Marinagarivorans cellulosilyticus: one gene and its partner. The protein of the gene in region 2 interacts with the protein of the main gene of each other region in a pairwise test. Links are inferred from orthologs where the notes say so. Each region holds a gene or a part of one and is shown on either strand. Other genes may lie near its edges.

The links.
Region 1: the proteins of nusG (region 2) and rho interact in binary tests that used the Escherichia coli proteins (3 or more experiments, as listed by UniProt). The link is inferred for Marinagarivorans cellulosilyticus from one-to-one orthologs.

Annotation. Positions count from the first base shown.
Region 1 is NZ_AP023086.1:3,460,446-3,476,572, reverse strand. Bases 13,248-16,127 are described here. They hold rho (transcription termination factor Rho), read left to right. Parts: upstream 13,248-13,997; coding sequence 13,998-15,257; downstream 15,258-16,127. Other genes in these bases: ubiD (4-hydroxy-3-polyprenylbenzoate decarboxylase), read left to right, coding at 15,355-16,127; trxA (thioredoxin TrxA), read left to right, coding at 13,248-13,539. Also shown: MARGE09_RS13995 (AAA family ATPase), read right to left, coding at 1-552; coq7 (2-polyprenyl-3-methyl-6-methoxy-1,4-benzoquinone monooxygenase), read left to right, coding at 594-1,262; MARGE09_RS13985 (OsmC family protein), read right to left, coding at 1,259-1,684; cAMP-activated global transcriptional regulator CRP, read left to right, coding at 2,066-2,701; indole-3-glycerol phosphate synthase TrpC, read right to left, coding at 2,771-3,580; trpD (anthranilate phosphoribosyltransferase), read right to left, coding at 3,585-4,622; MARGE09_RS13965 (anthranilate synthase component II), read right to left, coding at 4,629-5,222; MARGE09_RS13960 (hypothetical protein), read right to left, coding at 5,277-6,050; MARGE09_RS13955 (outer membrane beta-barrel protein), read right to left, coding at 6,127-6,663; MARGE09_RS13950 (PilZ domain-containing protein), read left to right, coding at 6,770-7,132; radical SAM family heme chaperone HemW, read left to right, coding at 7,221-8,375; MARGE09_RS13940 (ATP-binding protein), read left to right, coding at 8,476-10,776; ppk1 (polyphosphate kinase 1), read left to right, coding at 10,866-12,980; more of trxA, read left to right, coding at 13,213-13,247. UniProt on the Escherichia coli protein: Facilitates transcription termination by a mechanism that involves Rho binding to the nascent RNA, activation of Rho's RNA-dependent ATPase activity, and release of the mRNA from the DNA template.
Region 2 is NZ_AP023086.1:433,999-450,149, forward strand. What follows is about bases 12,875-15,778. They hold nusG (transcription termination/antitermination protein NusG), read left to right. Parts: upstream 12,875-14,011; coding sequence 14,012-14,545; downstream 14,546-15,778. Other genes in these bases: secE (preprotein translocase subunit SecE), read left to right, coding at 13,622-13,993; rplK (50S ribosomal protein L11), read left to right, coding at 14,713-15,144; rplA (50S ribosomal protein L1), read left to right, coding at 15,147-15,778. In the rest of the region: MARGE09_RS01585 (ion channel), read right to left, coding at 1-589; MARGE09_RS01590 (hypothetical protein), read left to right, coding at 737-913; MARGE09_RS01595 (fructosamine kinase family protein), read left to right, coding at 918-1,865; MARGE09_RS01600 (tetratricopeptide repeat-containing response regulator), read right to left, coding at 1,867-3,564; argA (amino-acid N-acetyltransferase), read right to left, coding at 3,754-5,088; MARGE09_RS01610 (ATP-binding protein), read left to right, coding at 5,254-7,395; MARGE09_RS01615 (glycosyl hydrolase family 79 N-terminal domain-containing protein), read left to right, coding at 7,554-9,125; alr (alanine racemase), read left to right, coding at 9,194-10,303; MARGE09_RS01625 (biotin--[acetyl-CoA-carboxylase] ligase), read left to right, coding at 10,303-11,268; MARGE09_RS01630 (type III pantothenate kinase), read left to right, coding at 11,265-11,984; MARGE09_RS01635 (SPOR domain-containing protein), read left to right, coding at 12,033-12,764; more of rplA, read left to right, coding at 15,779-15,842; rplJ (50S ribosomal protein L10), read left to right, coding at 16,143-16,151. UniProt on the Escherichia coli protein: Part of the processive rRNA transcription and antitermination complex (rrnTAC). The complex forms an RNA-chaperone ring around the RNA exit tunnel of RNA polymerase (RNAP).

The DNA of each region.
Region 1 (16,127 bases), 3.0 Mb from region 2 along the record:
GGGCAACCCCCGTAAACTACTGACTAGCGCATTTAACGCTGGGGCATCAGCCTGTATTTTCTTGCGGCCGTTATTCTGAGCCCATAACGCCGCTTCCTCACGAATTAAATTAAGAATTTCTTCTTCGTTAGGTACCGCTAAAGGTATTTTTACCGCCAAACGAGCCAATTCAGCCGGTAAATTCAATTCGTGGCTGAGTAAAATAATTTTGTGGGCAGGGATTTTATTAAACAAAATATCTTTGATTAGACGAATATTTTTAGGATCATCTAAAAACGCATGGCTATCGCACAAAACATAAATGCCCTGTGTTGTTTGACGCTTAATTTCGCTAAGGGCATCGCTCAGTTCAAACGACTTATTTTCGCTCTCACTCATTAAACTAAGGCCCGCCCTTTGAATGCCGTCAGTCACTGTCCATTTGAATAAAGGTGCCGGATCTGACTTCAAAAACGATATCAGTAATTCGATAGCCCGGGGCTCATCAAAAGTCTCGACAACCAATAAAGAGGCCGTCCCGTGCAAAAGTAACTGTAAATCTTGACTATCCATCGGTTAAACTCCGATACAGCAATAGGTGGAAATCGTGAATTATGCAAAAAAATCATCAAGCCCAAGCATCACTGCGCAATTTATCCTGCCTCGATAACGCCGTGAGCCAATGCGATACCGTATTAAAAACGCTGCTTGGTCAAAAAACAAACAGCCAGCGCCCAAATCCGGCACAGAAAATACCAGAGCCGACCCTAAATGCCGCAGAGAAAATACATAGCGCAGGCTTAATGCGCGTCAATCATACTGGCGAAGTTTGCGCTCAAGCGCTGTACCAAGGGCAAGCACTCACAGCAAAGCTACCCAGCGTAAAAGAAGACATGAAAATGGCAGCTATCGAAGAGGAAGACCATCTCGCCTGGTGCCAAGAGCGCCTCAACGAGCTTGGCGCCACTACTAGCCGGTTCAATGCGCTTTGGTACAGTTTATCTTTTAGCTTGGGCGCAGGGGCCGGCTTAGTCAGCGATAAACTCAGCCTAGGGTTTGTTGCAGCCACAGAGCAACAAGTTTGCAAACACCTAGACAATCACCTTAAAGCGTTACCCCGCAGCGATGATAAATCCAGAGCAATTATTACTCAAATGCGACAAGACGAAGCCGAACATGCGGAAATGGCACTAACGGCAGGAGGCGTTAAATTCCCAGCACCGGTTAAAGCCGCAATGAGTCAAGTCGCCAAAGTAATGACAAGCCTGTCTTATCGCTGTTAAGGCTCAAACTCCACAACTTCAAAGTCATGACTCAAGGCAACACCAGCAGCTTCTAGCATAATGGATGCAGAGCAATACTTCGTCGCAGACAAGTTCACCGCACGCTCAACTTGCGAGGGCTTAAGCGCTTGGCCAGTAACAACAAAGTGCAAATGAATTTTAGTAAACGGCGAAGGCGTACCCTCTGCTCGCTCAGCGCTGAGCTCTACACGACAATCAGTGACCTTTTGACGCGATTTTTTCAAGATAGAAACAATGTCGAAGGAGGCGCAGCCGCCCAAGCCCATCAAGATCATTTCCATTGGCCGCACGGCCAAATTTCGCCCGCCGTGATCAGGGGGGCCGTCCATCAATACTGTGTGCCCACTGCCGGACTCCGCGAGAAACATCGCGCCATCAACCCATTTAACCGTAGCTTGCATAGAAATAACTCCAAACGCTTAATATTCAACCGCCCCAAGGCGAAAGGCGTGCAAGACTACCACAGAGCCTTTTAAATTTGCGTAAAAAACTGTGTGGTCTATAACAAAATGGACACCCCTGCGATAGCCAACCTATACTCTAATAAGCATAATACTGCGCGCAGCAATTCACCCATTGCAAACAGGGTCTATAATTTCAATTGAGCTGCAATTCGGTTTACGCAAAGGTGTTTTACGAGTAGGGTTACTTACCCGGTTAGATTTTCTCTTTTAATACGTTGTAATATAGGAGAACGGTGCTTACTCACCTTGTTTAGCTGCTAATGAGCTTTGTCTTGTAAAACATTCACAGACACCGATTACTTAATGAGGAAAGTCGTTTTGGTTGCCATCCCACATACGCCACATATAAATAACCTCGAGGGGTTTCTTGCGCACTGCCATCGTCGTCGTTACCCAGCGAAAAGTACTTTAATTTACGCTGGCGACAATAGTGATTCGCTGTATTACATTATTAAAGGTTCGGTTACTGTCCTTATTGAAGACGACGAAGGCCGCGAAATGATTGTTGCCTACCTCAATGATGGCGACTTTTTTGGTGAAATGGGGTTGTTCGACGACAAAGACCCCCGCAGCGCTTGGGTTCGCGCTAAGACCGAATGCGAAATAGCCGAAATTAGCTATGCAAAATTTATGGAGCTAAGCCAAACCAGCCCCGAGTATTTCTTTTCGCTAAGTGCTCAAATGGCCCACCGCTTGCGCGCCACCACACGAAAAGTGGGCGACCTCGCCTTTTTGGATGTGACCGGTCGGGTAGCCCGCACACTGCTGGATCTTTGCAAAGAACCCGACGCGATGACTCACCCTGACGGCATGCAAATTAAAATCACTCGCCAAGAAATAGGCCGTATTGTTGGCTGCTCTCGCGAAATGGTTGGCCGAGTACTAAAAACCTTGGAGCTTCAGGGTTTAGTCTCGGTAAAAGGGAAAACGATGGTCGTCTACGGTACCCGTTAGAACTAAATCATCAGTCATAAAAAAAGCCCCCTCGGCATACACCTAGGGGGCTTTTTTATTGCCTCATTGTTAAACCACCGCCTCGCGAAACAGCTCAGCAAGCTTTTCACCAGGGTCTGGCGCGCGCATAAATGACTCCCCCACAAGAAAGCCATAAATATCTTTGGCCCGCATAGCCGCAACATCAGCAGCAGTAAAGATGCCACTTTCAGTAATAACATGCCGCCCTTTTGGCACCATATCCAACAACTCGAATGTTGTATCGAGTGACACGTCAAATGTGTGCAGGTTCCGGTTATTAATGCCGACCAAGGGATTATCCAGCATCAATGCCTGCTCCATCTCTGCCGCATTATGCACTTCTATCAGCACATCCAGCCCTAACGCTATAGCCTGTTGATGCAGATCGTTAAGCTGTTGCTGCTCTAGCGCGGCCACAATTAAAAGCACACAATCCGCGCCCAAGGCGCGAGATTGGGTAATCTGGTAACTATCGACCATGAAGTCTTTACGTATTACTGGCAACGCAACCGCGTCACGGGCCTGCTGCATAAATGCATTACTGCCCTGAAAGAAGTCTTTGTCCGTCAACACTGACAAACAAGCGGCGCCGCCTTTGGCATAGCTTAGTGCCAAGGCTTCGGGGTTAAAATCTTCGCGGATAACGCCCTTGCTCGGCGAAGCTTTTTTAATCTCTGCAATAACGGCATTTTGTTTATTTTCAATACGCTGAATTAATGCATTGGCGAAGCCCCGCGCGGGCGGCTGAGCATCGGCAACGGCCAATAACGCAGCCTCGGATCGAGCCAACTTAGCCTCAGATACCTCTTCATGTTTACGCGCAATAATTTTTTTTAGTATTGTTGGTGTATCAGTCACTAACTTAGGCCTCTTCGAAACACGCGGTCATTTCGACCAATTCTTTTAATTTTTCGCCCGCCAACCCCGTTGCCAAAGTATCTTGCGCTAGCGCTACACCTTCTGAGTAAGAATCAGCAACACCCGCCACATACAAAGCCGCACCGGCATTAATCGCCACCATATCACTCGCTTTTTGAATGCGCTCACCGCCGGCATTACCGAGCACGCCGCGCACAAGCTCTAACGACTCTTGCGCATCTTTAACGGTTAAACCATCAAGGTTTTGGGGTTCAATGCCAGATGCCCCTGGGTAAATTTCATATTCACTCACAACACCTTCTTTTAGCTCAGCTACATGCGTGTTCACCGCTAAAGAAATCTCGTCCAAACCATCGTCAGCGCTAACAACCATCACATGCTCGCTACCTAGGGCCTGCAGTACCTCAGCCAAGGGCCGGCAGAGTGTTTTATCAAATACACCAAGCACTTGGCGCTTGGCGCCAGCGGGGTTAGTTAAAGGACCTAACACGTTAAAAATAGTGCGCAAACCTAGCTCTTTACGCGGGCCAATAGCGTGCTTCATTGCGCTGTGATGCGCTGGGGCAAACATAAAGCCAACACCAATACTCTCGACACACTTTGATACCTGCTCGGCATCGATATTTAAATTAACGCCCGCCGCCTCGAGTAAATCAGCACTGCCCGTGGAGCTCGTAATTGAACGATTGCCGTGCTTCGCAACATAACCGCCAGCTGCGGCCACGACAAAGGCTGCAGCGGTAGACACATTAAATAGCCCTGCACCATCGCCCCCAGTTCCGCAGGTATCTACAATAATTGGGACATTAACATTAACAGGGGCGGCTAATCGGCGCATAACCTGCGCCGCACCGGTAATCTCTTCAACGGTTTCGCCCTTCATCGTTAGCGCAACTAAGAAGCCGCCGATTTGTGCTTGGGTCGCCTCACCCGTCATGATCTGTGTCATCACTGCGCTCATGGCTTCGCGACTTAAAGACTGCCCTGCCATTAACTGGGCTATTGCTACTTTGATATCCATCATGGTCTAAACCAAATTGTGAAAAGTTAAAAAGTTTTTAAGGAGCGCGTGACCGTGCTCACTCAATACGGATTCTGGGTGAAACTGGACCCCGTAAACAGGGAGTTCTCGATGCGATAAGGCCATAATATCTGGCGCTGAGCAAGCATCAACCCAAGCGTCAACCCTTAAAGACTCTGGCAAAGTCACCGACTCAACAACCAACGAATGATAGCGAGTAACAAGGAAACTCGAGGGTAAGCCTTTAAATAACGCGCCCCCTTCGTGGCGAATTAACGAGGTTTTACCGTGCATTACCTTATCAGCGCGAACAACCTTAGCACCAAAAGCCTGAGCAATTGCCTGATGCCCCAAACAAACCCCCAACACGGGAACTTGCAAAGAAAAGTGCTCAATTGCCTTAAGCGTAATGCCTGCATCGTTCGGCGTACAAGGCCCTGGCGAAATCACAAGGCCCGCAGGCTTTAGCGCTTCAAGTTCAGTTAACGATGCAGCGTCATTCTTAACAACTAGCGGCGACGCCCCTAGCTCCTCAAGATAGCGAACAACGTTATAAGTAAACGAGTCGTAATTATCAATAACCAGCAAACGCTTGCGCATGCTACCTGCTCTTAAAAAAGCGGTATTGTACGCCAGCTTAGACGCCGCCGAAACTCAAGCGGCTAAAGCCTGAAGGTGCTGCGTCCCAGGGTGGCGCTCAATCTGCCGGTAAGCGCTTTTTAGCGCAGGCTTTAAATACTTCTTTACATGCTTAGCCACAAAGCGCCGATCTATGTTTTGCAGATAACAAAATAGCGCCAATGCATAGACGCACTCGCTCTCAGATAAGCTCGCCAGCCGATTTGCCCGAGGGTTATAGCATTTAGCACAACTCCCCCTAAAGCTATAAGCTGAGTTTGCCACCATGACCCCGAAGCCCATAAAAACAGCCAAAACTTCAGCCGCCTGTAAAAAATACTCTTGCCCACCAGGTGGCGTAAGCTGGCTTTGCCAAAGCATATGCTGCGCAACACCATGCCCCATTGTCGCTACCAGGTCTTGAGGTTTTGCCACTTGGTCTGGCGTATAAGTCATTAGCAACTCTAATGGCCCGCTCGCTGGCACCAGCGTTTGAACATCGTCATCGCCACGCACCGCGGGGTTCAAACCCAGCAACGGGGGTTGCATCGCTACAAATTGCGAAGGCGGCACCAAGCGCCAGGGCCACCCTTGCAGGCCACCATAACCCACCACTTGGCCAAAAACATATTGCGCCATACCGTCGATACTTTCGACTTTCTTGGGGAAAAAATCGTTGGTCGGCAGAACTAAAGGCGTAGACTCCCTAAAACGCTTTACATCAAAATTCTGCATCGCCCAACTAAAACACTCGGCGAGCCAATCGGCTGTTTCATCCGAAACGGCTGCGCGCGATAACCATTGCCACATATTCTTATCCAAAACACGCCAGCGAAATCGCTAGCGGCACATTTTAGGCGTACAGCAAATACGCCTACGCATTCAATTAAAAGGTATAGCTCACACCAACAGATACCATAGAAACATCTTCAAACTCACCGACGTTAAAATATTCGTACTCAAGGCGAGCATCTATATCAAGCAAACCCACCATAACGCCAATACCATAAGCTAAATCGTAACCGTCGTCTTCACCCTTAACGTTCTCGATAGAGGCTTCACTTTGCCACATAAAACCGCCAACCTTGCCGAACACGCTAGCCGGCCCAAGGCTCAAGTGCAGCAGGCCAAAACCACTGAAACCATCGACTTCAACGTAAGTACCGCTATTGCCATCGATTCGACCAAAGTCGATATAAGCAGCCTCGACGGCGGCTAACGAAAAACGGTAGCCACCAAATATTTTCATTCCTGTGTCGCTATCACTAAGGTCGACCTCTTTCGGGTCAAAGCTGATGCTCCCGCTTGGCTCGTTATACTCAATAGACGACTGGCCAGCCCCAACACCAATATAAGCGCCCGCAGATGCCGAGGTTGAAGCCGCAAAAATGACCACCCCTGCAAAATATTTAACTATCCCCATGGGATCTCCTGATTAATAGGTTCAACAACCACGCCATGAAAACGTGCATTTATACATGAAGCAAACTAGTGTTTAAGGGTATACCACTACCTACAGCAGGTGCCTTATGTCGAACATCAACGACCGCCGATTACTTCAGCGCACTAACCTCGCGCTTTATTTAAAAGTGCTAAACGCCGATAGCGAACAACTGCTTGGCAATATTATAGATATTAACGTGTGTGGCTTTTTACTACTAACAAAGCAAACATTGCAACCACAAACCGTTTTTAATGTAAAAATCGAGCTTCCTGAAGAATTTGCACCAGAAACCTTCGCACGCTGCACAGCCATTATTCGACGGGCCGATGCCAGCATCAACCCCAGCTTTTATGAAGCCGGCTTTGAAATTACCGACATTACACCCCAAGCGCGCGATCAAATAGAACAGCTGGAGCAAGCGCTGCTGCTTAAATTTGGCCCAGAATAAAAACATGGGGCGCAAGCGCTGCCCTCACTGCAGCCATTCGCGCTTTGGCAGGGTATGATAACGCTTTATTCCACTATGATTTACCCTAATGCGCGCAGCCAACACCACCGATATCCCCTTAAGCTTGTATGTCCACATCCCTTGGTGTGTTAAAAAGTGTCCATATTGCGATTTCAACTCACATGTATCGCAATCGCCCATTCCAGAGCAGCAATACACAGAGCACCTAACTGCAGACCTTACAGAAGAGGCCAAGTATGGCTCTGGCCGGCGACTATCGTCGATATTTTTTGGCGGCGGAACCCCCAGCCTTTTCAGCCCACAAGCTATCGGCAGAATTATTCATGCCGCGCAAGAATCCCTAGGCTTTACCGCTGACATTGAAATCACGCTTGAAGCCAACCCCGGCACCACTGAATACACTGATTTTGGCGCTTTACGTGATGCCGGCGTTAATCGGCTCTCGATTGGCATACAAACATTCAATACCCAGCACCTCAAAGCCCTTGGCCGTATACACTCAGAGGAAGAAGCCATAAACGCTTTCCGCAAAGCTCGCGATGCAGGCTTTAATAACATCAACATCGATTTAATGCACGGGCTTCCCAACCAAAGCCAAGCCCAGGCAATGCTGGATTTAACCACTGCGATAGAACTCCAACCCGAGCATATTTCTTGGTATCAACTCACCATCGAACCCAACACCATTTTTTATAACGCTCCTCCTGCGCTACCTAATGAAGACACACTTTCCGACATTCAAGACCAAGGGGAAGTTTTATTAGCCGAACATGGCTACCAACAGTACGAGGTTTCGGCTTACGCCAAAAACAATCAGCATGCCAAACACAACATGAATTATTGGCAATTTGGCGACTACCTCGGTATTGGCGCTGGCGCCCACGGTAAAGTAACCACTTCCGACGGCCACATAGAACGCTACCGAAAAACCCGCTTGCCTGCGGATTATCTCAATGCTGAAAAAGCCAAAACCGTAGGGCGCAGTGTAGTACCGGCACAAAGGCTGCCGCTTGAGTTCATGATGAACGCTCTACGCCTACCACAGGGTATCCAATCACAACTGTTTGAACAACGCACAGGCTTACCGCTAGCTACCGTAATGCCACAGCTTCAACAATTGCAAACAGAAGGCCTTATTGAAGCCGGGGAGCACATCCGCCCTACCACACTTGGTTTTCGCTTTTTAAATACGGTTTTAAGTCGCTTTAACGAAGAAGCCTAAGCCTCAAAGGACCACCAAACATAAGCACTGCTACACTCTAAACTAGAGTGCGCCGGCGTATACCGCGCTGGCAAATATTAACAGGCAGGGCTTCGGGATCGTGACGTTACTTCAAACGTACCAACACCAACCTCTCGCACGCAAGCTCGCCATATTGGTGCTGCTGTGCGGTATCAGCATAGCTGCACTATCCCTTACCATAAGAACGCTAGCAGACTACTCTGCGCTGCGAACCCAACTGTTCGAGCGAATGGATGCAACGATAGAGCAAGAAAGCCAAGCACTCATTGACGCCATTCACCACAACGAGCCACAAGCACTGCAACAAACGCTCGACAAACTGGCAGCAACACCACCGCTATCTCAACTGCAAATATCTTGGCAAACGCACTCAAGCAAACCAGTCTTCACCAGCCAAAAAACACCGGCTGCACGGGTGAGTAGCCGCCTTTATCGCTTCAACATACCCAACAAGGCCGCCACAATTGTAACGCTTAGCGCTCACTACAGTGCCGAACAGCTCTACAGCCGTTTATGGCACAACCTTAGCCGTAACTTGCTTCTTGAGATTTTCAGTATCATTGCCATCGCTGGCACATTGTTTTGGCTGGTAGGCCAACAAATTGTGCGGCCACTCGAAATCATCGCTCGGCATGCGCGCAATATGAATCTCGATAAAATTCAAAACCCCCTATTCGATATTCAACGACTGCGAACCCGAGATGAACTCAGCGAAGTTTGCCAAGCCCTCGAGCACCTCCGCCTTTCTGTCCTCAAAGAGTTAGAGCAACGGCAAGCCATAGAACTTGCATTGATGATGGAAAAAGAAGAAAAGTTAATTTCGCGTAAACAGCAATTAGATGCCGAAGCTGCCAATCGCGCCAAAAGCCAATTTATTGCCACCATGAGCCACGAGATCAGAACCCCCATGAATGGCATTATCGGTATGACAGAGCTTTTACGAAGCACGCCGTTGCTCAGCAGCCAAATCAATCAAGTGGATATCATTAACCGCTCAGGCGAATCCCTGCTCGCAATTATTAACGATATTTTAGATTATTCGAAAATCGAAGCCGGAAAAATGGTGTTAGAAGAACACCCTCTTGCATTAGATACGGTTATTGGCGATTGCCTAGCCCTATTCCACGCCTCGGGTAAATACTCGAACCTAAAGCTATACAGCTGCATTCACGACGACGTACCCAACCACTTTATCGGCGATGCAACTCGGCTACGGCAAATATTGGTTAACCTTATAGGCAATGCCTGCAAATTTACGCCTGAAGGCTCGGTTGCTATCGATGTCGAAATTAGCGCGCCGGCGCCTGAACACCCCATGCTTCGCTTTAGCGTGAGTGATACCGGTATTGGTATCAAGTCAGAAACAGCTTCAACATTATTTGAAGCCTTCAGCCAAGCCGACTCATCCACTACGCGGGAATATGGCGGCACAGGTCTTGGCTTAGCCATATCAAAACAACTCGCCCACCTAATGGGCGGCGATATCGGCGCAACGAGCCAAGAAGGCAACGGGTCGACATTTTGGTTTACCGTACAATTAGCAATAGACACAGCGCAGAACACGGCACACCAACAGCAAAATAAATTACCCGAAATTTTTGTAGCCTGTACCGATAGCGCGGTTATGCGCATAGCACAACAAGTGGCTCACAAAGTACATCCGTTAGATAAAAGCCTGCCCACCCAACGAGCACAGCACCTTGCGCACCCAATCTTATGGGATGGTTCAGAAGGACATCAAAATGACATTACCACTATTGTTACCAACCAAAACGTAAAACTATACATCCCCGCCAACCAAACCAGGGCTATAGAGCAATGGCAAAAAAAGGCCGATGTTTGCCCCATCAGCACACCGCTTTCGGTACAAAGCCTGCTAAATGCCATTCGCCAACCCCCATCAAAAAACGAAGCCTCCATGCACTCGCTGAAACCAGATATACAGCTTTCACACTTATCAGCACTGGTTGCCGAAGATAATATTGTGAATCAAATGGTGATAGAGGGCATGCTGAACAAACTGGGGATTAACTGCGTATTATGTGAAAATGGTCAAGTGGCTTTAAAGCGACTACTCACCGAAAAGCAGATATTCAACATCGTATTGATGGATTGCGAAATGCCGATTATGGATGGCTTTGAAGCCACCCGCCGTATACGTGAGTGGGAGGTGAACAATCAAGCTTCACCGCACATTATTATTGCTCTTACCGCCCACACCGAGGCAGAGCATCGCCAGCGGGTTTCAGATAGTGGCATGGATCTTTACTTAAGCAAGCCACTAACACTCGCAAGGCTACAAGAAACACTAAGCCAATTAACACCCAGGCGGCAAATCGCACAACTGTCACATAATGGCACCTATAATGCTAAGCCATAACTGCAAACACTAGCGTTGCCCATATCAGGCTCAAACGATATAAGTAAATGCGATAAAACGTGCAATTAACAGGTAAGCAAGATACCCCAATGACGAACTCCGACCTACCCACCGAAAAATCAACGCCCACACAAGAAGATACGCCCAACTTTGACCAACACGAATACTATATAAACCGAGAATTAAGCAACCTACAATTCAACCAACGCGTTTTAGCGCAAGCATTAGTTGAGACGCATCCGATACTTGAGCGGTTAAAATACTTGCTTATTTCGGCATCCAACATGGATGAGTTTTTTGAAATACGTGTTGCCGGTTTAATGCAGCGCATACTCTTTGAGCGAGAAGTCATCGGCCCTGATGGAATGCAAACGGCGGAGCTTCTTAATCGCATTAGTCAAACGGTGCACACCTTAGTTGACGAGCAATATCGCATCCTTAACGAGGTGATCATTCCGGCGCTGCATGACGAAGGCATCCGCTTTTTGCGCCGCAGCCAATGGACAAGCGAACAAGAGTGCTGGATAGAAGATTACGTTAACCGCGAAATTTTGCCGCTGGTCAGCCCCATAGGCCTCGACCCTGCGCACCCATTCCCGCGCTTAGTTAATAAAAGCTTGAACTTTATTGTCGACCTAGAAGGTAAAGATGCCTTTGGTCGCGAGCTAGGGCTGGCGATACTCCCAGCCCCACGCTCACTTCCACGCATGATCTCACTGCCAGATAACATCAGCGAAAGCGGACATGACTTTGTTTTCCTCTCATCCATGATTCACGCGCACGCAGACAAACTATTCCCCGGCATGAAAGTGAACGGCTGCTATCAATTCCGTATCACCCGCAATGCTGACTTAGACGTTGATGTGGAGGGCGTTGCAGACCTAGCCATCACCTTAAAGGGCGAACTTCATTCTCGCCGCTTTGGCACTGCCGTTAGACTTGAAGTGGCCGATAACTGCCCAACCGAGCTCACTGATATATTGCTCCGAGAAGTCGGTTTAACTGAAGAGCACTTATACCGCGTTAATGGTCCAGTTAACCTGAAACGCCTCATGCGCCTGCCCTCGATTATTGGTCGAGCAGACCTTCTCTTTCCTCCTTTTACTCCTAGCATCCCAAAAGGCCTCTCTCGTAAAGATAATATTTTTGACGCCATATCAAAACGCAGCTTCCTATTGCTGCACCCGTTTCAGTCGTTTTCCCCTGTTATTCAACTTTTGCGGCAAGCCGCAAAAGATCCAGCGGTGGCAGCGATCAAGCAAACGCTATATAGAACAGGCAATGAATCGGCCGTTGTGCATGCACTACTAGAAGCCGCGCGCAATGGTAAGGAAGTCACCGTTATTGTTGAACTTCGCGCTCGCTTTGACGAGGAAGAAAACTTAGAACTGGCCAGCCGACTGCAAGAAGCCGGCGCCGTTGTGGTTTACGGCGTGGTCGATTACAAGACCCATGCAAAAATGATCTTGATTGTCCGGCGTGAAAACGGCGAGCTAAAACGCTATTGCCACTTAGGTACCGGCAACTATCACAGCGGCAATGCTCGCCTTTATACCGATTACTCGTACCTAAGTGCAGAGCCGGAACTTTGCGAGGATGTGCACAAAGTCTTTCAGCAATTAACAGGCATGGGCAAAACCGAGCGCATGAATAAAATCATTTATGCGCCATTCACCCTAAAAAGACAATTGATCAAGATGATCGACAATGAAGCCAAAGCTGTGCAAGAAGGCAAACCTGCGCACATTATACTTAAGTGCAATGGCCTAACTGAGCCAAAGGTGATTCAAGCGCTGTACAAAGCCTCCCGCGCAGGCGTGACCATAGACCTAATTATTCGAGGCATGTGCTCGTTGCGCACAGGTATTGCTGGGGTCAGTGAGAACATTCGCGTCTTTTCTGTAATCGGGCGATTCCTAGAGCATACTCGCGTGTATTACTTTGCGAACGCCAAAAGTCGAGTTTACTGTGCCAGCGCCGATTTAATGGAGCGCAACCTTAACCGCCGTGTTGAAACTTGCTTCCCCATCGAAGACGACAGCATGGTCGAGCGGGTGCTTAACGAACTAAAGCTTTACATTAATGACGGAGAACAACGGTGGCAGCTTCAGCCAGACGGGAACTATTTGCTTGAACAGCAACCTAACACCCCGTCAGCACAATCAGAGCTACTAAAACAGCTTTCTGGACTTGGAAAATTGTAATTAGCCCTTATTTAAACGACGTGACCCTATTCGATCTTGCTCGGGCGTTTGCACGAGCACCGATTTAAACGTAGAATTTGCCGTCATTTCGTATTACATTCCGTACAAATAATACGTACTGTTCGGCCCGATTAACCCTGAAAAGAACTTACTGCCAAAATTAAGGTTGTCAGCCACTATACGACTCCTTATGATTGCGCGGGTTTGTACACATATTCTCGGAGATAAAACTATGAGCGATGCAATCGTTACCCTAAGCGATGCCAACTTTGAAGAAGAAGTTAAACAAGCAGAAGGTCCTGTACTGGTTGACTTCTGGGCACCTTGGTGCGGCCCCTGTAAAATGATCGCTCCAGTACTTGAAGAGCTTGCAGGCGAGTACGCAGGCCAAATTAAAATTGGAAAAATGGATGTAGACGCGAATAAAGAAACCTCCGCCAAGCTAGGTATTCGCGGCATTCCAACACTAACCATCTTTAAAAACGGCAATGCCGAGAGCACCAAAGTTGGTGCCCTTTCTAAGGCGCAACTAAAAGCCTTTATTGATGCTGCAATCTAAATTATTGTTGAGGCCTGCATAAGCGGGCCTTTTCTTTTTTGCACACTACGCAAATTACCGCTATACTGAAGTTCATTGAGATTAAGCCATCTCGCTATGTCTGCCAATCCTAGGCGTCTCGCATACCACCTCTGAAGACAATCCTTTTTGATTATTCATCAGTAGCTGCGTGATAGATCTCACACGAAACTTCAATTTCTCAAATAAAAATACCCACTTCTTATTAACCCTACGTTTGTGCTGCCCCAAAACAGAGTCTATGTTTAAGGCATCAACGAACCCTACGATAAAAACCACATATCATGCCGCAATCTTGCAATACACCACCTAGCGATCAAACTGAAAAAAAAGCCACTACCTCTGAGACTCAAGCTCAAGCTCCAGCGAAACCGCAGAGACAGCGCCACCAAGGTCGCCCCAAACAAGCCCCACAAAAGAAAGGCGAGCCAGGCGTTCAAATGAGCCTGACCGACCTAAAGAAAAAATCCATTGAAGAATTAATCGAGATGGCCGCCGCTTTAGGCATGGAAAGTTTGGCGCGCTCACGCAAGCAGGATGTCATCTTTAACTTACTAAAGCGCCACGCTAAAAGCGGCGAAGACATTTACGGCGACGGGGTGCTTGAGATACTGCAAGACGGCTTTGGTTTTTTACGATCTGCAGGATCCTCTTACTTGGCAGGCCCGGACGACATTTATGTCTCACCCAGCCAAATTCGACGCTTCAACTTGCGTACCGGCGATACCATTTCGGGCAAAATACGCCCCCCAAAAGATGGCGAACGCTACTTTGCACTATTAAAAGTTAACGAAATCAATTTCGACAAACCCGAAAACTCTCGCAACAAAATTCTTTTCGAAAACTTAACGCCACTTTTCCCGCAAGACCGAATGGTCCTAGAAGTTGGCAACGGCTCAACTGAAGATTTAACTGGCCGCATTATCGATTTAGTATCGCCAATTGGGAAGGGTCAGCGCGGCCTAATTGTCGCCCCCCCTAAAGCGGGCAAAACAATCATGATGCAAAACATAGCGCAGGCAATTACCCGCAACAATCCAGAGTGTCATCTTATTGTGCTGCTCATTGATGAGCGTCCCGAAGAAGTTACCGAGATGCAGCGCTCTGTGCGCGGCGAAGTGGTAGCCTCAACCTTTGACGAGCCGCCAGCACGACACGTACAAGTTGCAGATATGGTTATCGAGCGCGCAAAGCGCCTTGTTGAACATAAAAAAGATGTCGTAATCCTTCTGGACTCCGTCACACGACTAGCACGTGCGTATAACACCGTTATTCCATCATCAGGCAAAGTACTAACCGGCGGTGTCGATGCTCACGCCCTCGAAAAGCCCAAGCGCTTTTTTGGCGCCGCGCGAAACATCGAAGAAGGTGGCAGCCTTTCAATTGTTGCAACCGCACTGATCGATACCGGCTCAAAAATGGATGAAGTGATCTACGAAGAATTTAAAGGCACCGGCAACATGGAGCTGCACTTAGATCGAAAAATGGCAGAACGACGCATCTACCCAGCCATTAATATTCGACGCTCCGGAACACGCCGCGAAGATCTTCTAATGAGCGAAGGCGAATTATCAAGAATGTGGATTCTCAGAAAAATCCTCAATGACATGGAAGATATTGCAGCAACAGAATTCCTTGCCGACAAATTAAAAGCGCACAAAACTAACGACGAATTCTTCCTATCCATGAAGAGTAAATAATTATTTTTGTACGCAATTGGCCGCACCAGCGGCAATTTTAACCAAACACCAAGGGCCTAATAGGCCCTTTTCTGTTTTTAACCACAAAGAGATTTCCATGACCTGCAATGATCTACGTGACTTCATAGCATTGCTTGAAGAAAAAAATCTGCTCAAGCGAATTACACACACGGTTGACCCGCACTTAGAAATGACAGAAATTTGCGATAGAACCTTAAGAGCCGGAGGTCCCGCACTCCTCTTTGAAAACCCAACAGGCCACACCATTCCTGTTCTTGCAAACTTATTTGGCACCCCAGAACGCGTTGCTTTAGGCATGGGACAAACAGATGTTAAAGCACTTAAAGAAGTTGGCGAATTATTAGCTTTTTTAAAAGAGCCAGAACCACCCAAAGGCCTTAAGGATGCGTGGCAAAAATTACCGCTATTCAAGCAAGCCTTAAACATGGGACCCAAGCTGATTAGCCAGCCCAGCTGTCAGGAAGTTACTCTTTCTAATGAAGACGTGGATTTGCACGACCTCCCCATTCAAACATGCTGGCCTGGGGATGCAGGGCCATTAGTTACTTGGCCACTAGTCATAACGCGAGGCCCCGATAAAGAACGACAAAACCTCGGCATTTACAGAATGCAACTTATCGCTAAAAACAAACTGATTATGCGCTGGCTCAGCCACCGCGGCGGCGCACTCGATTTTAGAGAGTGGCAACAAAAGCACCCAGGAGAACACTTCCCTGTCAGCATTGCGCTGGGAGCCGACCCCGCGACTATTTTAGGCGCCGTTACGCCAGTGCCAGACACACTTAGCGAATACGCTTTTGCAGGGCTTCTTCGCGGCAGTAAAACACGAGTAGCCAAAAGTATAAGTAA
Region 2 (16,151 bases):
CTGTATCTGCTGATGCGCGCAATAACATTTGCGTGTCGAGTAAGTTTTTATAGCGGACAAAAAAGACCGCATCGTCTTGAATCGGCTTGTTATCGAGGTCGGCGATAATGACGACTTCTGTTCCTTTGTGGTGCGGGTCGTTATGGAGGCGTTCGATGATTTTCCGGCCTTTCATATTCCAGCCAATCAGCAGAATATGATTTTTTGTCTTGATTGGATTCATCCCCATCTCCTCTCTAAGCTTGGTTTCAATGAATAGCGCGGCCATTAAGGCTGAAAATAGGGCGATTAACCCGAGTGACATGAGAATCATCATGACGGTGATGATTCTGCCGCCGGTGGTAATGCTGGTTTTATCGCCAAATCCTACCGTCGACATCGTGCTAATTACGTAATAAATCACATCGCCAATATGTTGGAATGCTGGGTTAGTGTGCAGCTCGAAGATGCTGATACCCACAACGCCAAAGGTAAAGACGCTACCGGCATAACCCAAAAACTTGAGCATTAGCTTCACTTTTACACGGTGAAAAAAGTGCAAAAGTGTGAATACGGAATAGCGCAACTCGCGAAATAATGTGCTAAACATGTTGGCTCAGTGATTGAGTGTCTTGTAAGTAATTGAATAGGGCTGTAGTAAAATGCCCTAAAGTGTTAACTGTAGTATAGGTAAGGTTGCGTGACTTGCCTTTGCTGAAATGACCCTCTTTTAATAGCCAATGTTTAAGGAGTTGTGATGGTTTATAAATGTGCCAGTTTATTGTTTGTCGTCGCTTTTATAGGGTGTGCTAAGCAACCAGAGCCAACAGGGGTAATTCCTGCGCACCAGCTAAAGGCACTGGAAAAAGCAAAAGCCGTAGAAGGGCTGATCAAGGATAAGGGAGAACAGCATAAGCAATTGCTAGAGGAGTGAGAGCGTGGCCCAAGTTAATCACGATATGCCGTTTTTTACACAGTTGTTGCAGCAAGTATTTACTCGGCCAGTAAAAATAGTGCATGCGGCGCCGGTTGGCGGCGGTGATATTCACCATTGTTATCAAATTGTATTGGCTGACAATAGCCACTTTTTTATTAAGTGTAACCACGCGCGCTATGCCAACCTCTTAGAGCAAGAGCATTATGCGCTTGCGGCACTGCAGCAGGCCTGCGCCATAAAAGTACCGGAAGTACTCGGTACAGGAGAGTGCGAAGGCTATTGTTACCTGGTATTGGAGTGGCTAGAGCTGAGTACTAGCGGCGATGAAACCGCACTTGGCCGACAGTTAGCGCAAATGCATCAGCATAGTAGTGATCGCTTTGGTTGGGCGGCTGATAATTTTATTGGTCACAATGTACAGCACAATACTTGGTGCGAAAGCTGGGCTACTTTTTGGCGAGAGCAACGCTTGCTGCCGCAATTAGCGATGGCGCTTCAAAGTAGCCATGGGCATGTGCTGTCAAAATATGTGGATGATTTTATTGCTGCCAGCGATGCATTGCTTGATCATCACAACCCAGCACCAGCATTATTACACGGAGATTTATGGGGTGGTAATAAGGCTTATTTGGCTTCGGGGGAACCTGTTATTTTTGACCCCGCTAGTTATTATGGTGACCCAGAAACCGATATCGCGTTCACGCGGCTTTTTGGTGGCTTTGGTGCCGACTTTTATAACTCGTATAACCATGCGCGCAGCTTACTTGCGGGGGCATCAACAAAAGATGCAATAGCCGCGTCGCAAGCCTTGAGCCTGCCTGAACAAGTTGTGCAACGACAGGTGTTATATAATATTTATCACCAGCTTAATCACTTTAATTTATTTGGCGAAGGCTATTTGAGTGATTGCGAACACGCCATATTAAGTGTGATTAAATTTACCCGATAAATTAAATGCTGGCTAGTAAGTTAGGGTAAAGCTTACTGAGCTGTTTTTGGATATATGCGTAACGTTTAAATTGTTTGTGGTCAGACTTTAAGTCGCCAATAGCGCGTAAACAGCGGCGGCATACTTTTTCGTGTTGGTGGGTCGCGCCGTTTTCTTCATCAAATGCCGTAATGGCTTGTACAAGGTTAAGGTTTAGACCAATGTGCTTGGGGTAGCTTGCCAATGCTTGGTTGAACACTTCAATGGCGGCTTCAAAATCTTTTTCGTCGTAGGCATTAATGCCCGATTTTGTGAGTTTTGCCGCTTGCCCTTTACCTTCATCACTAATGGGTTCGCCGGTGATGCCATCGATAATCCGCAGTAGTTTTTTATCTTTAGGGTTACTTGCAGCAACAGAGGTTAAAATGGCACGAGCTTGCTCTTCTTCATCCATAGCGTACAGGGTTCGTGCAAATTCTAAACTGGAATTTACCGATGGCGCGCGCACATTGTTATAAAGTTTTGTGGCTTTATCGGCCATGGTTTTGGCTTTGTCTTTGTTGCCCATGCTAACGGCAAGTTGTGATTCCACCATTAATGCTTGCGCTTCAACTTCTGGCGAGTTGCCATAGCGTTTGCGCGCACGATCTAAAAAGGTATTGGCTTGTTTTATTAATTGCTTGGATTCTGTGCTTTTATCGCCTTTTGTGGTGTCGGCAACTTTGCGGACAAAATTAAAATAGTCTTGGGCTGATTCATGGCAGGAATTATTGCCCCACTTAATTGCGCTTTGATGGGCTTTTAGCGAAACGTCATCATCGTGATTAATGTCGGCAAGTTCGGCAAGTTCTCGGTGACGGGTGACTGACTTGGGCGAAATATGTGTGGCGCGCTCCATCGCTTTTTGGGCGCCGAGCATATCGTTGCGTTTGACGTTTATTTCAGCCAGCATGTCGTGGGCTTCAATGTAGCGCTCGTCTTCTTGCAACACTTCTTCCATTAAGTCTTCGGCGGTTTCGAGGTCGCCAAGCTCAACGAGGGTTTTGCCTAGACCAAGCTTGGCCCAAACCATGGGACGTTTGCCTAAAATACTTTCGTAAAGGGACTTTGCTTCTTTAAGTTCGCGCAGTAAAAAAAGCAGCTGGCCTTTCATTTTAATGCAGTCTTTAGCGTAGCGGCTGCCGCTGGCAATCATTTCGTTGCAGCCTTCGAGCGCTTTGCGGTAGTTGCCGTCGGCAATGGCCTGCTTGATGGAGATGAGTGCTTCGTGGCGAATAATGGCGCGGTTAAGACGCGATTTTAAAGATTGCTCGGTATAAGGCTTGGTGATGTAGTCATCGGGCTGGCATTCGAGGGCGCCTAGTACCATTTCGCGCGATTGCTCGCCGGTTAAAAGTACGAACAGGCTTGTCATTAAAAGCACGCGCAAAAATCGAACTTCCTCTAAGACTTGCTGGCCATCTTTGCCGGTGCCTAGGTTGTAATCGCAAATAACAATATCGTATTTGTTGGTAGAGCAAAGTTTCACCGCTTCGGTGCCGTCGGCGGCGGTATCGACATGCTCGGCGCCATAACTGCGTAACGAGCGCTTTAGTGAGCCGCGAATTTCAGGAAAGTCATCGGCCACTAAGCACTTCTTGTTGGAGAAGATTTTAACGATATCAATCTGTTTGACGTCGTCTGGGGATATTTGTCCAAGGTCGAGTGTATGTGCTTTCATGTGCGCGCCTTACGTATTACAACACGCGTGCCTTAGGGGCACGCCCGCCGCGTGACTGAATAAATTAATCCTTATAGCTTCAGTCTAGACGCATTTAGCATGATTGCCGCTGGCGCGCGCATTTACGCGCCAAGCGTTTAAATCGCAGGTATCAGTGGTGGTTGCGGCGCAATAGCGGCGCCGGCATTGTTAGCTTTTACTGGACAAACTCTTGACGAACACTTTGGATTTGCGCTGGTAGTTGTAAAGTGCTGCGCGCTCGACAGGCAAGCTGCTGGTGAGTGTTTCAACAAACCCCTGCTCGATAAACCAATGCGCTGTTTGTGTGGTGAGTACAAACAGTTTTTTAATCTCAAGCTTTAGGGCTTGGCGCTCGATATGGGTGAGTAGCTTGGCGGCTTTGCCATCGCGGCGATAGTCTGGGTGCACAGCCATGCAGGCAAGCTCGCCAGACTCTTGGTCGCTAAAGGGGTATAACGCGGCACACGCAATGACCACGCCGTCTTTCTCCATGACGGTAAAGCAATGGATTTCGCGCTCTAGAAGTTCGCGCGAGCGCTTAACCAAAATGCCCTCGTGCTCTAGCGGTGCAATCAAATTGAGTATGCCCATCACATCATCAATGCGTGCGCGGCGAATGGTTTCGTAGCTGTCGCGGTAGACCATTGTGCCGGAGCCGTCGCGGGTAAATAGCTCTTTGAGTAAGGCGCCGTCTTCGTTTGAGGAGATGACGTGTGCTCTTGAAATACCACCATCGCAAGCTTTGTGGCAGGCCTTCAACGAAAAATAAGTGTTGTTTGAATTGCTTGCCGCTTTTTGGCGTAATAAGAACTTTTCACTTTTTAGCAGCGTAAGTTCTCTATAGATTTGGTCGTTTTCATCACGAATAGGGCCGTCGTCGTTTAGGGCAATAAGCTTGTCGGCTTTTAGTTCTAGGGCGGTGTGAACAGCAACATCGGCGAAATTAAGGTTAAAGATTTCCCCTGTGGCGGAATAGCCCAGCGGCGAAAGCAACACAATGCCACCGTCGGCAAGAATCCTTTGAATGCCTTGGGTATCGACGCTTCGGACTTTACCTGTGTGCTGAAGATCCACCCCGTCAATAACGCCCAGCGGCTTGGCGGTGACAAAGTTGCCGCCGCGCACTTTGATTTTGGCTCCGTACATGGGGGAGTCTGGCAGCCCATGCGAGAAACTGGCCTCTAGTTGCAGGCGTGTAGCACCAATAGTTTCGAGCACTTTTGGCATATCTTCTTTGCGGGTCACGCGAAGGCCGTGATGCATTAACGAGGTCTCGTCATGCTCCGATAGTTTGCTATCGATTTGCGAACGCGCACCATGCACGATCACTAACTTTATACCGAGGCTATCAAGCAGGGCGATATCAGCAATGACGTTGCCAAGGTTGGGTTGGCTAATGCAGTCGCCTGGCAACATCAATACAAAAGTCTTGCCTCTGTGCGCATGAATGTAAGGTGCTGAATGACGGAACCACTGAATATCTTGCGGGCTGGTTTCTGGCACGAAAAATCTCCGCTAAAACTGAAAAAAAGTTCAGTATACGCCCAACTGTAATCAGGAGGGGAGCGTTATAACTAACGGCATGCGTAATTGTTGAATTAAGAGTCAGATAGTCTTAGCGGGAAGGGAGGCTGGGCTAAGCTAAAAGAATGAAGAGGTTTCTTTTTTATGGCAAATCATACACCTACGCACGAAGCAATAAGTGGAGCCAGTGTGATCGATAGCGATAAGCAGCATTTTTCGTCGACTCTTGTGCGCATATTGGAGCAAGTAGAAACGCTTCGCGGTAACTCTTTTATTGAGCGCATAACGCCGTTGCTGGCAGAAACGATTCAGGCTGATTACACCTTTGTGGGGTTGGTGGACGCAAGCTTTACACGCGCCGATTCCCTTTGTTTGTGCGAGGGGACGCGCATTATCGATAACATTCAATACGCTTTATTGGGTACGCCCTGTCAAGGCGTGGTAGAGCAAAATTTATGTATTCATACGTCGGGGGTTTGCGATGCCTTCCCCGAGGACAATATGTTGGCCGAGCTAGGGGTGCAGGGCTACATAGGTGCCCCGCTATTTGCCCCTGATGGCGGTGTTTTTGGGTTAATTGTTGCGCTATTTAAAAAGCCCATCGCACACCCAGAGCCCGTACAAACGCTTTTCTCGGTGTTTTCTGGCCGTATAGCCGCCGAAATTGTGGGTGCGCAGGCCCAGCGTTCCTTAGAGGCCGAGCTTGAAAAAAGTAAAAAGTTACAAGAGCAGTACCAGCTACTGGCAAGGCAGGAGCGTGACGCCCGGCATCGTGCGCAAAAGGCCAACCGAGTAAAAAGTGCTTTTGTTGCCAATATGAGTCACGAAGTTAAGACGCCAATGAATGCCATGCTGGCCTTTTGTCAGATGCTATTAAAATCGGAGCTGAATCAAAGCCAGCGCTTACAAGTGCAAAGCATGCTCGATGCTGGCCAGCAACTTATGACAATGCTTAACGATGTGCTTGAGCTTTCCCGCTTAGAAGACGGCATTGTTGAGCTGCCCGAGCAAGATGTTCTGAGCCATCAACTACTTGACGATGTTGTCGAACAGGCGGCCAGCCAGCTGCAACAAAAGCCCATTAAGTTTGGTTACAGCATTGCCCCTACGGTGCCCCCAAAGTTGCTAATGGCGGAGCATCATGTGCAAAAGGTGGTTGTTAATTTATTGAGCAACGCACTTAAATTTACGCAAAAGGGTGAAATACACGTACAGATGGATTTTACGCTAGGCGAGCAAGATGTTGGTTCGCTAACGATTACTGTAGCCGATACGGGCGTGGGGATTGATCAGCAATTCATTGGTGATATTTTTGAACCCTTCACCCAGCAAAATGTATCGAACACCCGCGCTTATGGAGGTGCGGGCTTGGGCTTGCATTTGGCCTATCGCTTGGTGAAAACAATGGGCGGCACCATTGATGTAGAAAGCGTTTTAGGTCAAGGAAGTGTATTTACTTTGAGTCTGCCGGTTGTGTTATCAGATGCTCCAGCGGCCAGGGCTTCGAATGTAGAAGCTGCTATAGGGCTGGTGTCGCTGCAGGGCGATGCGCTAATTACCGAAAACGCATTGCGCTTTTTGGGTGTGGCGATTCACCGTATTGATAACCGAGTTCCGCTATCTCTGCAGTTGGGGCAAACCCCAATAGCCGGCTTGGTTATAGATGCTAGCTGTGATTTGGCTGAATCTGGCCAGCTGGCGCATTGGTTAGCAGAAGCTGGCAGCGAAAAGTTACCTGTTGCAGTGGTGGCTTCAAAAGACGTTGTGCATATAGCGTCAGTCCGCGAGCAGTTGGTAAACGTTACTTGTGTGCAAGCGCCTGTACTTATGCACGAATGGTTGGATGTGGTGGAAGGTCTTGCTGGAAAATCCAATGCATCGCAGTCGGTCAACGGCAAAGCTGGCGAGCGTATTTTATTGGTAGAGGACAATCGCCTTAATCAGGAAATTGCTTTGTGCATACTTGAGGATGCTGGTTACCGCGTGGATGTGGCGAACAACGGCCAAGAGGCTGTAGACACAATGGAGTCCAGCCCCGATGTTTACCAGCTAGTGTTAATGGATATACAAATGCCGGTAATGGATGGCTTGGAGGCAACGCGGATAATTCGCGGGCGCTTGCGTAGTCATGTGCCGATAGTGGCTGTGACGGCGGGCATCGCGGTTCAAGATCGTCAGCAATGCGATGAGGTTGGTATGGATGATTTTATCCCTAAGCCCATTGATGAAGACTTTGTGCTACAAAAGGTTCGCTACTACATGTCGGGTGCTCATCAAACCCAGTGATTTTCAATTGCATTGTGCCTTGTGGTTAAAGTGTACCTTGTGATTAAACCGTACCTTGTGTGTAAACGGTACCTCGTGATTAATTATACCTTGTGATTAAAGTGTCATAGTTATCGGTTACGGTCTCGAGGTTCTAAGCTTTGGTGCTTTTTCACGTTATGGCTTTTTCTCTTGCTCGTTATCAGGCTCCTCTTTTTACCCTTTGGCGTAAGCTCAGTGGCGCTGGCTCAACTTTAAAGCTTTTGCTCGCCCCCCTTGCTCGCTTACAGGTTAATGCGTTTTGGCGTCAGTCGACGGTGGTAAAGCCCGCACCGGTTGCGCTTTGCAGTATGTTGCCTGTGGCGCGAGTGGATGAACGCTATGTTTCTTTTTCTATTGATATTTCAGTGCTGGCTGGTGGCCAATGGTGGGAGGGTAGCCATAAAGTTATCGGTGGTTTGGGTGGGCAAAAGGTTTTACCTTTTCAGCTGGTCGGAACAAAGCTAGACAACCTAACGCGAGCGCTAGGGCCGGCATACTTAAGAATAGGTGGTTCAGAGGCCGATAAAATCCACTACTTTCGTGCGCCTCAGGATGAGCCCGGTGCGCTGGTGTTAACCCATCAAATATGGGATCGTCTGCACGATTTTATCGCGCGACACGACCTTAAATTGTCGTTTACCTTTAAGTACGGTTTGTTTAAGCGCAAGGAGCATGGCGGCTGGTGCCCAAACGAGGTGTTGGATTTATTGGTCTACAGCAACCGCAAGGGCTACCACATTCATGTGTGTGAATTGGGCAATGAGCTCAATGCCTACTGGGCTTTTCATGGGCTATCGTCTCAGCCGCGCGCTAGTAAATTGGCTGATGATTATCTGACTTTTAGCACAGAGGTAAAGCACCTACTTCCCGATGCCAAAATTATCGGCCCTGGCAGCGCCTTTTGGCCCCGTTTAGGGGAGACCATCAAGCCCTTTTCGAATATTTCGCACAAGTTTTTGCAATTGTGCCAAGCCAGCGGTATGAAGTTGGATATTGTGGATTGGCATTATTACCCCTTCCAAAGCCGGCGATCGCCAGTGCGTACGCGGCGCGCCACCCAAAGCAGTATGTTGCGCCCCAAAGCGTTAAACGAATATAAGCAATACTGCTTGCAGCTTAAAAAAATGCGGGACGCCTTTTTCCCAAATGCGCAGTTGTGGACAGGGGAAACAGGCTCCGCTCAGTGTGGTGGGGAGCCTAGGCTATCAGACCGTTTTGCCTCGTGCTTTTGGTGGGCAGATCAGTTAGGTTTGGGCGCGCGCCATGGGCAAGAGGTGATGATTCGGCAAAGCCTTGTAGGTGGAGATTATGGCTTGCTCAGCCGCACAGGACTTAAGCCCAGGCCAGATTACTGGTTGACTTGGCTGTGGCAGCAGCTAATGGGGGTGGATGTGTTTGATGTGGCTAGCCCGCATGCGCAGCTGCGCAGTTATTGCCATAGCGCAAAGCGGGGCAATGGACGCACCTTACTGCTAATTAATTTGTCGGGCAAAGCCTGCAAAGTCGATATGACGGGAGAGTTCTCGTTTGGGCAGGTGGTGGCTCAGTACACAGTTACCGCGAAAAAGCTCACCAGTAAAAAAGTGCGCATCAACGGTAAAAAAGCACGCTTGGAAGAGGGTCGAGTGCCTGCTTTGTCGTCATTCCCTGTTGCGCCCCTAAGCCATTATTTACCTGCGCACGCTATTGCTTTTTGGTGTTTGCGTTAACAGGTATTTGCCGCTTATCTAAGTCATGCCCTGTGCCATAATACGCGCCTAACGATATAGGAGGCGGTGTGAGCTCACGGCTATCAGTAACTATTAATCTTGGTGCGATCGCGGATAATTGGCGGCAACTACAGCATCGGTTGGGCGCAAACCGCGAGTGCGGTGCTGTGGTTAAGGCCAATGCTTACGGTTTGGGTATGGCGGAGGTGGCCGGCTGCCTAGCTGCTGCTGGCTGCCGTACTTTTTTTGTGGCGAATGTCAGCGAGGGGGCGTTCTTACGCAGCTGTTTACAAAGCTACTCGCGCGTGTGCATTTATGTGCTGCAGGGGGTTGAAGCCGGCAGCGAGCAGGAGTGCTTGGATTTTCGCCTTCGGCCCGTGCTTATCTCTGAAGCTATGGTGCGCAGGTGGGCAAGCTTCACCAAAGAACATGCGGGCGAGCCTTGTGCCGTAAAGCTGAATACCGGCATGAATCGCTTGGGGGTGGATGTTGGTTCGTTACCGGCATTATTGGAGGCATTCCCTGCGTTTTGGGGGCAGCAGGTGGGGTTGCTGCTTAGTCATCTAGCTTGTGCTGACGAGCCCCATCACCCCTTGAATGCTCAGCAGTTGGCTAGCTTTGAGCAAGCGTTAGCGCGGGTGCGCAAGGTTAATGCGCAAATTAAAGCATCGCTGGCGAATTCCTCGGGCATATTTTTAGGTGAGCGCTACTGCTTCGATGTGGCGCGCCCAGGCGCTGCTTTGTACGGCTTGAACCCTACCCCCGAAGCAAAAAACCCCATGCGCAGCACGGTACGGCTTGCGCTACCAATATTGCAAACGCGTAATGTCAGTGGCGAAAACTATGTGGGCTATGGTGCCGAGGCCTGTGTAAGTGGCCCTCGCCGGTTAGCCGTTGTTGCTGGTGGTTATGCTGATGGCATTTTTCGGGCGGCATTCCCTAAAATGGTTGGGCGTTTGAATGGCGTAAGAGTCCCCTTGGTCGGGCGCGTTTCTATGGACACATTAACCTTTGATATAACGGAGGTTGAGGGCGATGTCGAGAACGGTCAAATTGAAATTCTAGGCGACTACATATCTGCCGATGCCCAAGGCGCGGCTGCCGGCACGATTGGCTATGAAGTGTTAACGCGTTTGGGCGATAGGCTGCGACGCGCCTACCTTAGTGGTGCGGAATAATGGCTGGCCTACCCTGGGGGTTGTTAACGTTGTTGGCCGACGGGCAAAGCCATTCGGGTGAGCTTTTAGGGCAGCACTTGGGGGTGAGTCGCGCAGCCATTTGGAAAATGATTCAACAGCTAGAGGCGGCGGGCTTGGCGGTGGAGTCGGTTAAGGGGCAGGGCTACCGCATACCTGCAGGGCTTGATTTGCTCTGCGCGGATTTGATTCAACAATATATGTCAGAGGCCGGGCGAGTGATTCTTTCTCGGCTGGATGTGCTACCGCAAACAGCTTCGACAAATACGACTATTGCCGGCCCAGGTTATCCTTGTGGTGCGGCAGTATTAGCCGAGCAGCAAACCGCCGGACGAGGGCGGCGAGGGCGTGTTTGGGTGAGCCCGCTGGCTGCCAATATTTATTTATCCGTTCGGTGGCATTTTACTCAGGGTATTGCCTGTCTTGAGGGGTTGAGCCTTGCGGTAGGCGTTGTGCTTGCTGATGCCTTGGCGGCGCTTGGTGTGCCGGATGTTGAGCTTAAATGGCCTAACGATCTCTGGGTGGATGGTAAAAAGCTTGGTGGTGTGTTGGTTGAGATTGGTGGCGACGTAAATGGTGATTGCCATGCGGTAATCGGTGTTGGTTTGAATGTGGCAATGCCGGTTGGGGGTGGGGCTGATATTGATCAGGCTTGGGTTGACCTTGCCGGTTTGGGGTATCGAGCCGGGCGCAATCCGCTGGCTGCAGCGCTTATCGAACAGTTATTGCTGATGCTGGCGAGTTATCAAGACAAAGGCTTCGGCGCTTATCGTGAGGCGTGGTTGTTGCGTAATGCCTTGGCGGGCAAGCTGGTATTCACCACTGGCGCGCAATTGGTTCAAGGTACTGTTGTGGGCTTAACCGAGGGCGGCGGTCTTATCGTGCAAACCGACGAGGGAGAGCAGGTTTTAAATGGTGGCGAGGTTTCTGTGAAGGTGAGTGCGTGATTGTTGATGTCGATATTGGCAATACTAATGCGAAGTGGCGCTGCCAAGGTGACAGTCGAATTTATGTGCAGTCAACCCGCTCATTACCCCAAGCGTGGCAATATAGTGGCGCAGCTATTACGCGGGTGCGAGTGGCGTGTGTGGCTGGCGCCGATGTACTGCAGTGTTTTGCCGCTGCGGTGCGTGAGCGTTGGGGGATAGATATCGAGCTGGCTCGCGTGCAGCGTAACTATGCCGGTTTAGCGGTGTGTTACGAGGATGTGAGCCGCTTGGGGGTGGATCGTTGGTTAGCAATGCTGGCTGCTTTTAAATCGGTGGGTGATGAGTTCGTGGCGGTGAGCGCGGGTAGTGCTCTGACGGCTGATTGGGTGGCCCAAGATGGACAGCATTTAGGAGGCTTTATTGCGCCAGGGCGCGAGCGTATGCTGGCATCGCTGTATGGCGATGTGGCAAATGTATTGCTTACCCCGCGGGTGCCGGGGGAATTACTTGATATTGCACTTGGCCAATCGACAGAAACTTGTGTTGATGGGGGCGTTGCGGTTTTGTTGCGGGGCTTTATAAATCATGTCGCATCACGCTGCCTTGGGGCGCGGATTATCTTAGCCGGTGGGGATGCTCAGGCTATGCTAACCATGTGTGCGCAAGAGCACAAATTTAGAGTGTCTCTTGTGAGTAATCCCGTTCTAGACGGGTTGGCGATTGCATTACCCTGATATAGCGATAGAGTGCTTTTAAGAGGGGCAATAAGGTTAGGTGTTGGCGTGAGGTGGGTCTTTTTATCCCTCGTATTAATGAATGCGATTTTTTTTTCGTGGCGTTACTTTGCGCCACCCTCTGCAGAGGCTTTGCCCAGCCCGCAGAAAAAACCTTCAGCAGTACCGAGCTTGCCTAAGCCCGTTGTCGATAACTCCCCTTCAATTACTTTATTAGAAGAGCTGGACTCCTCGAGGGAGATTTCAAGCCCCTCTGGGCTGGCCTTTGATGAGGTAACGCATAGTGGTGATGTTTGCTATTGGGCGGGCCCATTAGCTGATGATGCTGATCGCGATGTACTACTGCGGCGCCTTAAGGGTTTAAATATAGTGGCATCGGAGCGCGTGACGCGAGCGACGGGCGATCTGCGTTATTGGGTTTATTTGCCGCCGTTAGGCTCGAAAGAGGAGGCGAAAGCCCAGTTAGCCGCCCTGCAAAGTAAAGGCATTGATAGCTACCTCATTCATAAGGGTGAGCGCAAAAATGGCATATCGTTAGGATTGTTTAGCCGGCTAGAGCTTGCGGAAAACCGAGAAGCAGAAGTTAGGTCTGCCGGTTGGGAGGCGACAATGGATACGTATACGCGCAGCGTCAATCAGCGCTGGATAACGGCGAGCAAAGAACAGTTGGATGCCGTTGGTGAAGGCATTTTGCCCAGAATGCTCAAAAATAAATCTGACGTGACAATAATAGAAAAAAAATGTGAATTGCCTGTTGCTTCTCATAACAACATTCACTAGAATCCCGCCTCCACATTGAGAGGCAGCTCTTAATGTGTTGCGAAGGCCAAAGCATTTGATGTTTTGGGTAGGAATGCTGGCGTAGCTCAGTTGGTAGAGCAGCTGACTTGTAATCAGCCGGTCGGGGGTTCGACTCCTCTCGCCAGCTCCATTTTCGCAGGCCGTTACTGGCTAATGTCAGTAAGGTGCTTAAGCTTGCTGTTAAGCAATTATTGCTTGGTAAGTATAAGTGCAGGGGTTCCCGAGTGGCCAAAGGGATCAGACTGTAAATCTGACGCGCAAGCTTCGGTGGTTCGAATCCACCCCCCTGCACCATTAAGCTAGCTTAGCTTGCGGCCAGATGGCCAGTGTAGCGCCTAGGTTACAAATTGCTTTGAGCGCGCGGTGGGCCCTAATTGTGCGGGCATAGTTCAGTGGTAGAACGTCAGCCTTCCAAGCTGAATATGCGGGTTCGATTCCCGCTGCCCGCTCCATACTACTTAGTGTGAACAAAGGCTCATATAGCTCAGTTGGTAGAGCACACCCTTGGTAAGGGTGAGGTCAGCGGTTCAAATCCGCTTATGAGCTCCACTTTTTCTTATAAAGGTCAGCAGAGTTAAAGGCTCGCTGGCCTTTGTGATATTCAGGCTTATGATATCGAGCACTGAATTCACACCCTCATCACAGAATACGCTCTAGTGATGAGTGATACAGGCCAGTAGTTCAATTGGTAGAGCGTCGGTCTCCAAAACCGAAAGTTGGGGGTTCGAGTCCCTCCTGGCCTGCCACTATTTGCACGAATGCGTGCGGCGCGAAAGGTTGAAATGCAAGTTTCAACCTTTCTGTGTATTACGCACTTTCGTAGGAAGAGAGAAACCATGAGTACAAATGCAGAGTCTCCACAATATAAGCTAGACGGCCTTAAATGGTTGGTTGTTATCGCTATTATTGCTGCTGGCACGGTGGGTAATTCTTATTACGCCGATCAGTTCGCGATTTTGTATCGTGTGCTGGCAATGGTTGTTTTGGGTTTGGCCGCCGCGTTCGTCGCTTTGCAAACAGCCAAGGGTGCTGCATTTTGGGAACTGTTGAAGTCAGCCCAAATCGAAATGCGCAAGGTGGTTTGGCCAACTAAGCCAGAAACTAACCAAACGACGTTAATGGTTTTAGTGGTTGTGTTCGTGATGGCTATTCTCCTGTGGGGGCTTGATGCTCTATTCGGAAAAATCGCCTCTTTTATTATTGGTTAACTACGGACATTTCTCCCCATGGCAAAGCGTTGGTATGTGGTACACGCCTATTCAGGTTACGAAAAGAAAGTTGCAACTGCACTGAAAGAGCGTATTGAGCTTGAAGGTATGCAGGAGCATTTTGGTGATGTCCTTGTTCCCACTGAAGAAGTGGTTGAAATGCGGGATGGCCAAAAACGTAAGTCTGAGCGTAAGTTTTTCCCCGGCTACGTTTTAGTTCAAATGGAGCTAAACGACGAAGCTTGGCACTTGGTTAAAGAGACTCCGCGCGTTATGGGGTTTATTGGCGGCAAGGCAGATAAGCCTGCGCCTATTACGGAAAAAGAAGCGAATTTAATTCTTCAGCGCGTTGATGACTCTGTTGATAAGCCTAAGCCCAAAACGCTGTTTGAGCCGGGTGAAATGGTCCGCGTAACTGATGGTCCGTTCAATGACTTTAACGGTGTTGTTGAAGAAGTGAATTACGAAAAAAGCCGCTTACGCGTTGCGGTGCTTATTTTTGGTCGCTCGACTCCTGTTGAATTGGAGTTTGGGCAGGTCGAGAAAAGCTGATTTAAAAGCTGAATTTTTATGACTCTCACTACCTTTTGGGTAGTGGGGGTTTTTGTGTCTCTGGGCATTGCGTTTTTTTTGCGTAATAAAAGCCCACAAACGGGGAGCCAATGACGTTAAGTTTTACTTAATTGAGGCGTTTAACCCATAACTAGAGGAAGTTGAAAATGGCAAAGAAGATTAGTGCCTATATTAAACTGCAAGTTGGCGCAGGTAAGGCAAACCCAAGTCCACCAGTTGGTCCTGCTTTGGGTCAGCACGGTGTAAATATCATGGAATTCTGTAAAGCGTTTAACGCACAGACCCAAGATATTGAAGCTGGCGCTCCAGTACCTGTTGTTATCACTGTGTACAGTGATAAGAGCTTCACTTTTGCGATGAAAACTCCACCAGCATCTTTCTTGTTGAAGAAAGCAGCTGGCATCACCAGCGGCAGCAGCAACCCTAATACTAAGAAAGTGGGTACTGTAACGCGTGCGCAGTTGGAAGAAATTGCTACAACTAAAGCGCCGGACTTGACTGCTGCCGATATGGACGCAGCGGTTCGTACTATCGCGGGCTCTGCTCGTGCCATGGGTTTGGATGTTGAAGGGGTTTAATAATGGCTAAGTTATCTAAGCGCCAACGCGCTATCAACGAAAAAATTGATTCAACTAAGCAGTACGGTATCGACGAAGCTGTTGCTTTGTTAAAAGAATTGTCTGCAGTTAAATTTCCTGAAACCGTAGAAGCGGCAATTAACTTGGGTATTGACCCACGTAAATCTGACCAATCTGTTCGTGGCGCGACAACTTTGCCGCACGGTACTGGTAAAGAAGTGCGTGTTGCAGTGTTTACTTCCGGTGCTAACGCAGACGCAGCTAAAGAAGCTGGCGCTGAATTTGTTGGTATGGACGAGTTAGCAGCAGAAATCAAAGGCGGCATGATGGACTTTGATGTTGTTATCGCCGACCCTGCGGCTATGCGTGTTGTTGGTCAATTAGGTCAAGTATTAGGTCCTCGTGGTCTTATGCCAAACCCTAAAACCGGTACCGTAACACCTGATGTTGCAACAGCTGTTAAGAATGCTAAAGCAGGTCAAGTACGTTTCCGTGCTGACAAAGGCGGCATCATTCACGGTGGCATCGGTAAATTGAGCTTCGATGCAAACGCATTAAAAGAAAACTTAGAAGCGTTATTGGTTGACTTGAAAAAGTTAAAGCCAGCTTCTGCGAAAGGCGTTTACGTGAAGAAAATCTCTTTGAGCACGACAATGGGCCCAGGTTTAACCTTGGATGCCTCGTCTCTCGAAGCGTAACTCTTTATAGCGCTTTAGCGTAGCGCCCTCGGGCGCAAAAAACTTTGGGGTCTAGCCTTTAGGCTAGGTCGTCAAAGACCGTAGGTGAAGTTAGTGGTAGCAGAATTAAGGCAAGATGCAAATCTTAGTCTACAATCTTGTGTGTCATTAACCTCTTAATTGAGCAAAGCAAAGCCTACGCAGATGGTGGACCCTGTTCAGAATTCTGAACCTGTTGTCGCCGACATAGGGTTCAAATGGCAACATTTGAGCTGGTACAAAACGATGGGGTCATTCCCGTCATTAACCAGGAGAAATCCCGTGGCATTA